DNA from 3 places in the Psychromonas sp. psych-6C06 genome. Region 2 is predicted to be linked to each of the others. Evidence: predicted binding sites of a transcription regulator. Region 2 holds the regulator's gene; each other region holds the start of a gene.
The links. Region 2 encodes sigma-54, which starts transcription at its own class of promoters, with help from an activator protein. Its sites were predicted from a motif close to GTTGGCACGNNNNTNGNNT; they were not measured.
Positions count from the first base shown of each region.

Region 1: the regulator sigma-54 is predicted to act here: its motif matches at 1,898-1,916, upstream of flgB (flagellar basal body rod protein FlgB).
Region 3: the regulator sigma-54 is predicted to act here: its motif matches at 1,763-1,781, upstream of glnA (glutamate--ammonia ligase).

Region 1 is NZ_PIZM01000002.1:387,525-390,814, forward strand. It holds gene flgE (flagellar hook protein FlgE) at 1-318, opposite strand, end outside; gene CW745_RS04925 (flagellar hook assembly protein FlgD) at 331-1,023, opposite strand; gene flgC (flagellar basal body rod protein FlgC) at 1,034-1,453, opposite strand; gene flgB (flagellar basal body rod protein FlgB) at 1,474-1,875, opposite strand; gene CW745_RS04940 (CheR family methyltransferase) at 2,129-2,959, opposite strand; gene CW745_RS04945 (chemotaxis protein) at 2,977-3,290, opposite strand, start outside.
Region 2 is NZ_PIZM01000012.1:22,946-26,235, forward strand. It holds gene rapZ (RNase adapter RapZ) at 1-414, opposite strand, end outside; gene CW745_RS14700 (PTS sugar transporter subunit IIA) at 430-876, opposite strand; gene CW745_RS14705 (RNA polymerase factor sigma-54) at 1,196-2,641, opposite strand; gene lptB (LPS export ABC transporter ATP-binding protein) at 2,706-3,290, opposite strand, start outside.
Region 3 is NZ_PIZM01000009.1:175,144-178,433, reverse strand. It holds gene typA (translational GTPase TypA) at 1-1,430, opposite strand, end outside; gene glnA (glutamate--ammonia ligase) at 1,830-3,248, shown strand.

The DNA of each region.
Region 1 (3,290 bases), on a different contig from region 2:
TGCTCGTGTGAAACTTAAGTCACGATCGCCAATATTGCCAGACGTTGCAAAGAATCCACTACCAGTGATCGCAAGATCTAACGGGTTATTTGTGAACTTTAAACTACCTTGATGGAACTGTTGTGCCACAGCGGCAACAGAAACGCCATCACCTGTTTTTGTTTTACTATTAGAAAATAGAGAGTTCGCATAAACACTGTCAAACTCTGCACGGGACTCTTTAAAACCTACCGTCCCAACATTGGCAATATTATTTGCCGTTGAATCCAAATCTGTTTGCGCAGCCGCGATACCACTTAATGCAACGTTAAAAGACATAATATTTCCCTCTTATTTATTTTCTGCAACTTCAATTGCATCTGAAAGCTCAATACCACCTAACCCTTGAAGGTTGAGGTATACACCAGCTTGCCCGCCACCTAAGCTCACACTTTGTACATGTGCATAACTTGCGACCATTAATTCTTCACCTTGACCATTAACTGTGCCATTTGCGTTGAAAGTATAAGTATCTTCAGGTAAACGCTCACCTGCATTATCAAGGCCATCCCAAGAAAAGCGCTTATTACCCGCACCAATATCGCCTAAACTAATTGTTCGTACCACCACACCCGCGCTATTCTCTACCGAGACCATTGCACCGTAAGCACCAGTAGCACTATTAATCGAACCATCTATACCACCAGTTTCTGCAAGATAACCCTGATTACTTGGGATCAATACCTTTTTACCTACTAAAGAAGAAGCTTGTAACGCTTGACTTGAACTTAATACTTCCTTCATGCCTGCAAACTCTGTCCCCATTGTTGTGATACCTTCAGCAGTGGTGAAAGAAGCCATCTGCGCAATCATTTCTGAATTATCAACGGGTTTAAAAGGGTCTTGATAAGCTAACTGTTGAGAAAGCAGTGCAAAAAAGTCCTCTTGTTGTAGTTTTTGCTGAGCATCAACCTCTTTATTCGCTTCAATCTGTTCATTGGTTAGCGGTGTATTGAGGTTTAGCAATGGATTAATTGCAGTCATAAGTTACCCCTTAGCTTTTGCCCATTTGTAATGTACGGCTCAACATCTGCTTAGCAGCATCGGCAATTTGTACGTTGGTTTGGTATGAACGTGAAGCACTGATCATATTTGCCATCTCTTCCATCACATTTACATTAGAATGATAAATAAATCCATTTTCATCAGATTTAGGGTGGTTAGGTGCATACTCTTGATTCAGCGGTGCAGCACTCTCTACAATCCCCTGCACTTTTACACCAACACTGCTGCCTAGCCCGCCTTTGGCGCGATTAAGTTCTGCAGCAAATACTGGATGACGCGCTTTATAGGTTTCTTCACGATTACTACTCACGCTGTTCGCATTTGCCAAGTTACTGGCAGTGGTATTTAAGCGAAGAGACTGCGCGCTCATACCGGTTGCAGATACATCTAATACTCTTAATAAGCTCATAATAATTCTCCTCGCATCAACTACTGCCCTTTAATCGCTTTACGCAGACCTGAAATTTTACTATTTAAGAAATCTAAACTAGCTTGATATTCCATGCTATTTTTCATAAACAGGTTACGCTCCACTTCTGTATCGACAGAGTTACCATCGCCTGTATCAGGCTGATTTCCTACACGGTATAATTCACCTGATTGTGCCATTGAAAATGATTGAGCAAATTTATGACTTTCATGAGTACGATTTAAAAATACACCAGATCGAGATTTAGCCTGTTGTAACGCATCTTTAAAATCAATATCTCGCGCCTTATAACCTGGGGTATCTGCATTAGCAATATTACCCGCTAAAATTTCAGTTCTTCGCGAACGAATGCCTATTGTGTGCTGATGAATACCTAATGCTTTTTCAAAGTTAATCGCCATAAATTTCTCCTCTGTAAATATAATGCAAGGCATGTGCCAAAAGAGAAAATAAGTGTAATTTATAGGGTGGGGTTAGATAATAAGTATTAAAGGGCAAGTATACTAAGTGGAACAATGGTGACCTTCTTACCAGAACATCTAAAGTGCCATAAAAGAAAGCCAGAATGGCAATAAATTGTCGCTGTTTTTAATACGGGGATAAATAGGGAGGCAACTATTGCCTCCCTCAAAATGAAAGAGGCAATGAAAAAGCTTAACCTTTAAGTTTATAGATGATACCTGGATTGCAACGCACCATATCAAACTTATCCGTCAAGCCAGTGAGGGATTCTGAAGCCCCAAGTATTAAATAACCACCAGGATTAAGGGCACTAGCAAATTGATTTAAAATGCGAGATTTAACATCACTTGAAAAATAGATTAAAACATTACGGCAGAAAATAATATCGAACTTTCCAAGCCCAGCATAACTGTCTAGCAGATTATAATTTCTAAAACTGGTCAATTTTTTGACTTCCGGCTTAACCTGCATTTTTCCAGAGCCGTCATTTACAGGAGAGAAGAACTGCTTTTTACGCTCTTCAGATAAACCGCGTGACAATGCTAAGGTATCATAAATGCCATTTTTACACTGTTCTAGCATGGTATTAGAGATATCTGTACCAATTATTTGGACATTCATTCCTAATTGCGACTGTTTCTTTTGGTACTCCATGGTAGTCATAGCAATAGAGTAAGCTTCTTGACCTGATGAACTAGCTGCAGACCATAGTTTTAAGCTTTTTTTCTTCGCTAACAGTTCAGGGTAAATTTTGTTGGTTAATAATTCAAAGGGATACCTATCTCTAAACCACAATGTTTCATTAGTGGTCATTGCGTCAATGACCGCGGTTCTCAGCTCTCTATTTTTATAACTCATGGATTGATGAATTAAATCAGCAAGTGACAAAATAGAAAACTGAGTCATTAATGGAATCAACCGGCTTTTCACTAGGTACTGTTTATTCGCACCTAGGACAATGCCACATTGCACCTCTAAAAAGTCGGAAAACTGCTTATAAATATCATCAGAAAGTGCTCTCACAGATAATTTCTCACTTATTAATTAATAATTTGATCATCTAAATTGATAACCTTTTGCACTGCAGTTGCTAACTCATCAGGGTTAAACTTAGCAATAAAGTCATCCGCCCCTACCTTTTCAACCATTGCTTGATTAAATATGCCACTTAAAGAGGTATGTAAAATAACATGCAAGGCAGATAAATCTGGATTTCCCTTCACTTCTGAAGTTAATGTGTACCCATCCATTTCAGGCATTTCAACATCAGAAATCATTAAGGCATATCGTTCAATGACAGGTTGGGTTTTAGCCACTTCTTTAAGCAGGTCTAACGCCTCTTTACCATCTTTTA
Region 2 (3,290 bases):
TGTGGTGGTATCTATTTCAAGTGCTGCTGATTTCCTGATAGGGGCTAATAATGTATTTTCTTGCTCTAATGCCTGTGATAAAGACAGTTTTTGTTTTGACAGAGGGTGTAATCTGCGAGTTTCACTATAACGTCGAATGAGTTCTGTGCTAATCGCATCTATATAGATGATATCTATTTTTACTTTGCATTTTAATGTTGCTAGCAAGGAGTCAATTGCATCAGAGTCACCTGGTAGATTACGAACATCTAGAGTGATGGCTATTTTATTATTTTCTACATCAACGGTATCGAGGAGTTGATCTAATAATTGGAAGGGCACACCATCGATACAGTTATAGCCTAGATCTTCAAGCACATGTAGCGCGATTGTTTTTCCTGAGCCGGAACGTCCACTGATGATGATTAATTTCATTTTTTTCCCTCGCAGTTATTCAATTTGCAATAGGTTATATAACTGCTCGTTAGTTTGTGCGCTTCTTAGTTGTCGCAAATAGGGTTTGTCGAGCAATTTTTGACTTATTTCTGAGAGCGCCTGTAAGTATTCTTGGCATTTATCTTCAGGAACAAAAATAGCAAATAATATATCGACTTTATTACCATCGTAAGAATCATAATCGATCCCTGAATGGCATTGCATAAAAATAGCAGTAGCTGGATAGCTACTGTCAATTTTAACGTGTGGAATAGCAATTCCTAGCCCAACTCCAGTAGAGCCAATTTTTTCTCGTGCAATAAGCGAATTGAATAATTGCTGCGAGTCGATATCTAATTTTTCAGCTGCAATAATGCTGATTTTTTCTAATGCGCATTTCTTACTGCTGCAGCTAGTTTGGCTAAACACAGAGTCTTTATCTAATAGGTCAGATATTTTCATAATATTATTTTCTAGTGGCACAATTGGCGCGATTTTATCAGGTTAAATAAGAATGGCTATACAAGAACGCCCATTTTTTAATATTAATCAATATTAAGCGATTTAGCTTACTTAACCTCAATTCTGGTTAATGAAAGCTTTATGGTGTTTAAAACCACGATGCTGCTACTTTTATAATACAGTGCCTTCATTTTTGCGTAGTTCAGGCAAATTATCGTCGCAATAATGGGGTATTGGTAGATGTTTTAACGCCGAAATTCGCGGAAATAGCTGTATTGTATCGCTTTGCTTATCCAGAACTTAGGTTAGTTATCTAAACTTATAGTAACTGCTTGCGTTGATTAGAGGGTGGGATACCTAAGGACTCCCTATATTTAGCAATAGTGCGTCTTGCTACTTTTATCCCCTGCTCTTCAAGTAACTGAGTGATTTTGTTATCGCTGAGTGGCTTAGTAGTGAGCTCTGCATTTACTAACTTTTTAATTAACGCACGGATAGCAGTCGATGAACATTCGCCACCACTCTCGGTAGCAACATGGCTAGAAAAGAAAAATTTTAATTCATAAATACCGCGGGGTGTATGCATAAACTTTTGGGTGGTAACTCGAGAAATAGTAGATTCATGCATTTCAACTTCAAAGGCAACATCATTGAGCACCATTGGTTTCATTGCTTCGTCACCATATTCAAAAAATGCTTGCTGTTGTTGCACGATACAGTTTGATACTTTTAACAATGTTTCATTACGACTTTCGAGGCTTTTAATAAACCACTTCGCTTCTTGAAGGTTACCCTTAATAAATTGCGAATCTGTTTTACTAATATTACCTTTGCATAAGTCTGCATATTGTTGATTGATAGAAAGGTTCGGATCACAGTCCTGATTTAGCGATACGCGCCATTGTCCACCTATTTTTTTCACATAGACATCAGGTACAACGTATTGTGCTTGCGTATCTTCGAATTGATTTCCAGGACGTGGCTCTAAGGTTTGAATTAGGCGCATAATTTCTGCGAGTTCATTCTCTTTCAGTTTGGTCTTGCGCGCTAAAGTACGGTAATCTCGGTTACCTAATAGGTCCATATGTTCTTCGAGAATCATTAATGCTTCTGCACGCCAAGGGGTATCATCACTGAGATGCCGTAGCTGTATTTGTAAGCAGTCTTGTGCTGACTTAGCCGCAACACCAATGGGATCAAAATGCTGTATTCGTTTTAAAACTGCTTCGATCTCATCTAACTCAAGATCTTCAACTTCATTACTCAACGCTTCCAGTATCGATTCGCAGCTACTGGTTAAGTAGCCAAACTCATCAATGGAGTCGATAATAGCGGTTGCGACTAAGAGATCGGTTTGAGAAAAGGGAGTTAGTTGCATCTGCCATATTAAATGATCTTGAAGAGAAATAGATGACTCTCCCTGATAGACGCTATCTTCGCCTTCAAAAGAGGATGAACCTGAGGAAATTGAAGTTGTTGGAGGCGGTGTATAAGCTTCTTCCCAGTTGCTTTCATCAGGTTGCTCTTGTGAAAATTCTTGTTGGGTAAGTGCTTCGGCTGTATCAAGTTGACTACTGTCTTGCTCTTTGACGACATCTTGAAGTGAGCTGTTATCTTCTTGCTCTAGTAATGGGTTTTCATCAAGCGCATTTTGAATCTCTTGTTGTAAATCAAGGGTGGATAGTTGTAATAATTTGATCGCTTGTTGTAATTGTGGGGTCATCGCAAGTTGCTGACCCATTTTCAATTGTAACCCTTGTTTCATCAAAGCTTGTATTTCCTGATATAAATAACTAGTAGCTATGTCTTAATAACTATATTTACAATAACTATAGTTTAAATTCTTCACCTAGATACACTTGTTTTACATGATCATTTGCCAATATTTCGTCTTGTGTCCCAATTGCGATAATTTCACCATGGCTAACAATGTATGAGTGTTGACAGACATCAAGCGTTTCACGCACGTTATGGTCAGTAATTAGGACGCCTAAGCCTCGATCGCGAAGTTGACCGATAATATTTTTGATATCAATGACTGAAATTGGATCAACACCTGCAAAGGGCTCATCTAGTAGAATAAATTTAGGTTCGGTTGCTAGTGCTCTGGCAATCTCTACACGTCGACGCTCGCCACCCGAAAGGCTCATGCCTTTATTATTACGAATATGGGTAATATGAAACTCTTCTAATAGCGTATTCAGTTTTTCGAGGCGTTGATCTTTGGTAAGTTCTTTACGTGTTTCTAAGATACCCATGATATTTTCAGTGACTGTTAAACGTCTAAAAATAGAGGCTTCTTGAGGTAAATAGCCTATCCCTTTTTGTGCTCGTATATGCATTGGGTGATGTGATATATCTTCACCATCGACAATAATGGTGCCTTCATCCTGCTTCACTAAGCCAACGACCAT
Region 3 (3,290 bases), on a different contig from region 2:
TTATGAGGGCCGTAATGATCGAAGCTATGGTAAAGAAGACCAGAGCCTGAAGTTAGTGTCATGAATTCTGTTTGGAAACCGATTAGACCACGACTTGGGATCATAAAGTCTAAACGAACACGGCCTTTACCATCTGGGCTCATGTTTGTCATTTCAGCTTTACGGATACCAAGCTGCTCCATCACAGCACCTTGATGCTCTTCTTCACAGTCAATAGTCAATGTTTCCATTGGCTCATGTAATACGCCATCGATAGTACGTTCGATTACTTCAGGACGAGATACCGCTAGTTCGAAACCTTCACGACGCATGTTTTCGATTAAAATAGCTAAGTGAAGCTCACCACGGCCAGATACTTTAAATTTATCTGGATCAGAAGTTTCTTCAACTTTAAGTGCAACGTTATGTACAAGTTCTTTTTGTAAACGGTCAAGGATGTTACGTGAAGTAACGTATTTACCCTCTTTACCACAGAATGGTGAAGTGTTTACTTGGAAAGTCATTGTTACCGTTGGTTCATCAACTGTTAGTGGAGGCATTGCTTCTACATTAGTCTGTGCACAAATAGTGTCAGAAATTTTAAGCTCACCTAAACCACTGATTGCAATGATATCGCCTGCTTGTGCAACTTCAACATCATGGCGCTCAAGACCTAAGTAACCTAATACTTGGCCGACTTTACCTTTACGTTCTTTACCGTCAGCACCAACAATAGTGACTTGTTGATTAACTTTAACGCTACCACGAGTTACACGACCAACACCGATAACACCTACGTATGAGTTGTAATCGAGTTGAGAAATTTGCATTTGGAAATCACCGTCACGGTCACAGTCAGGTGCATCAACACCATCAACGATCGCTTGGAATAAAGGTTCCATGCTTTCAGTCGCTTCATCTGATTCAGTATTAGCCCAACCGTTTAATGCAGAAGCATAAACTACTTTAAAGTCTAACTGTTCATCAGTTGCGCCGAGGTTATCAAACAGATCAAATACTTGATCCATAACCCATTCAGGACGTGCTCCCGGCTTATCGATTTTGTTGATAACAACAATTGGCTTAAGGCCATGTGCGAACGCCTTTTGTGTTACGAAACGCGTTTGTGGCATCGGGCCATCTACAGCATCAACGATCAAACAAACACTGTCTACCATAGACATGATACGCTCAACTTCACCACCGAAGTCAGCATGTCCTGGAGTATCTACGATATTGATATGGTAGTCATTCCACTCAATCGCTGTGTTTTTAGCAAGAATGGTAATACCACGCTCTTTCTCTAAATCGTTAGAGTCCATTACACGCTCTTCATTACCACCGCGTGCATCTAAAGTCCCAGATTGCTCTAGTAGTTTGTCAACTAGGGTTGTTTTACCGTGGTCAACGTGAGCAATGATAGCTATATTTCTTAATTTATCTAACGACATGATGCGCCTCAAAAAGTAACAATTGAAAAAATACCAATTAGATAAACTTAACAAAATTTGTACAGTTCATCTAATTGGTATAAAGAGATAACCAAACCAATTCTAGTCAGCTATCCAAAGTGCGCACATTGTAACCATAATTTCAAAAATAGAAAGTTTTAACTACGTCACAATTAGCTTATATGCTCCTTTAAGATGAAAAAATGGCTTCAATGCGGAGCGCTCAACAATGGAGCACCAAAAAGATCCACCTTTGCACCTTTGTGGTGCAGTCATTGACGAATATTTAAGTCGTTTTTAAAACAAAGGGCTATATAATAGGTACCGATCAAGTTGGCACAGTTTTCGCTCACTTGCATGGGAATAAATTCATTATTGATGTTAATAGAGGTTTCAAACATGTCTGTACAAACTGCACAAGACGTTCTTGCTCTTATTAAAGAACAGGATGTTAAATTCGTTGATTTACGTTTCACTGATACACACGGTAAAGAGCAGCACGTTTCTGTACCACATCACCAACTAGATGAAGACTTCTTTGAAGAAGGTAAAATGTTCGATGGTTCTTCTATCGCTGGTTGGAAAGGTATTCAAGATTCAGACATGGTATTAATGCCTGTTCCTGCAACAGCAGTACTTGACCCGTTCACAGATGACGCAACACTTAACTTACGTTGTGACGTTTTAGAGCCTAAAACAATGTTAGGTTACGATCGTGATCCACGTTCTGTTGCTAAGCGTGCAGAAGCATACATGCGTTCTACAGGTATTGCAGACACCGTATTATTTGGCCCAGAGCCAGAGTTCTTCCTATTTGATGACGTTAAATACGGCAATGGCATCGGTGGCGCATTCTACTCAGTAGACGCGAAAGAAGCAGCTTGGAACTCAGGCACTTCATACGAAGATGGTAACACCGGTCACCGTCCAGGTATCAAAGGCGGTTACTTTCCAGTAGCACCTGTTGATTCTTCACAAAATATCCGTTCTGCTATGTGTTTAATCATGGAAGAGATGGGTCTTGTTGTTGAAGCACATCACCATGAGGTAGCAACAGCAGGTCAAAATGAGATCGCTTGTCGTTTCAACACAATGGTTGAAAAAGCAGATGAGATCCAAATCTACAAATACGTTGTTCATAACGTTGCACACGCATACGGTCAAACAGCAACGTTCATGCCTAAACCACTTGTTGGCGATAACGGTTCTGGTAACCACTGTCACCAATCTTTAGGTAAAGATGGCGTTAACTTGTTCTCTGGTGATCTATACGGTGGCATGTCACAAATGGCACTTTACTACATCGGCGGTATCATCAAGCATGCTAAAGCGATCAATGCATTTACCAATGCATCAACTAACTCGTACAAGCGTCTTATCCCAGGTTTTGAAGCACCAGTAATGCTTGCATACTCTGCAGGTAACCGCAGTGCTTCTATTCGTATTCCAATCGTACCAACAGCACGCGCAGCGCGTATCGAAGTACGTTTCCCAGACCCAACAATGAACCCTTACTTAGGTTTTGCAGCAATGCTTATGGCGGGTCTTGACGGAATCAAGAACAAGATTGATCCAGGTGAAGCTTTAGATAAAGATCTATACGACCTACCTAAAGAAGAAGCGGATGCGATTCCACAAGTTGCTGTTTCTTTTGAAGAAGCACTTGCAGCACTTGATGCTGATCGTGACTTCCTTACTGAAGGTGGCGTATTCTCAAATGAATCAATTGATGCATTCATTGCACTTAAAACTGCAGAATGTGAAGCTGTTTCTCAAGCAACTCACCCTAAAGAGTTCGACTTATACTACAGCGTATAATATAAGTATTTAACAATACTCAATTTAAAAAGGTCGCTATTA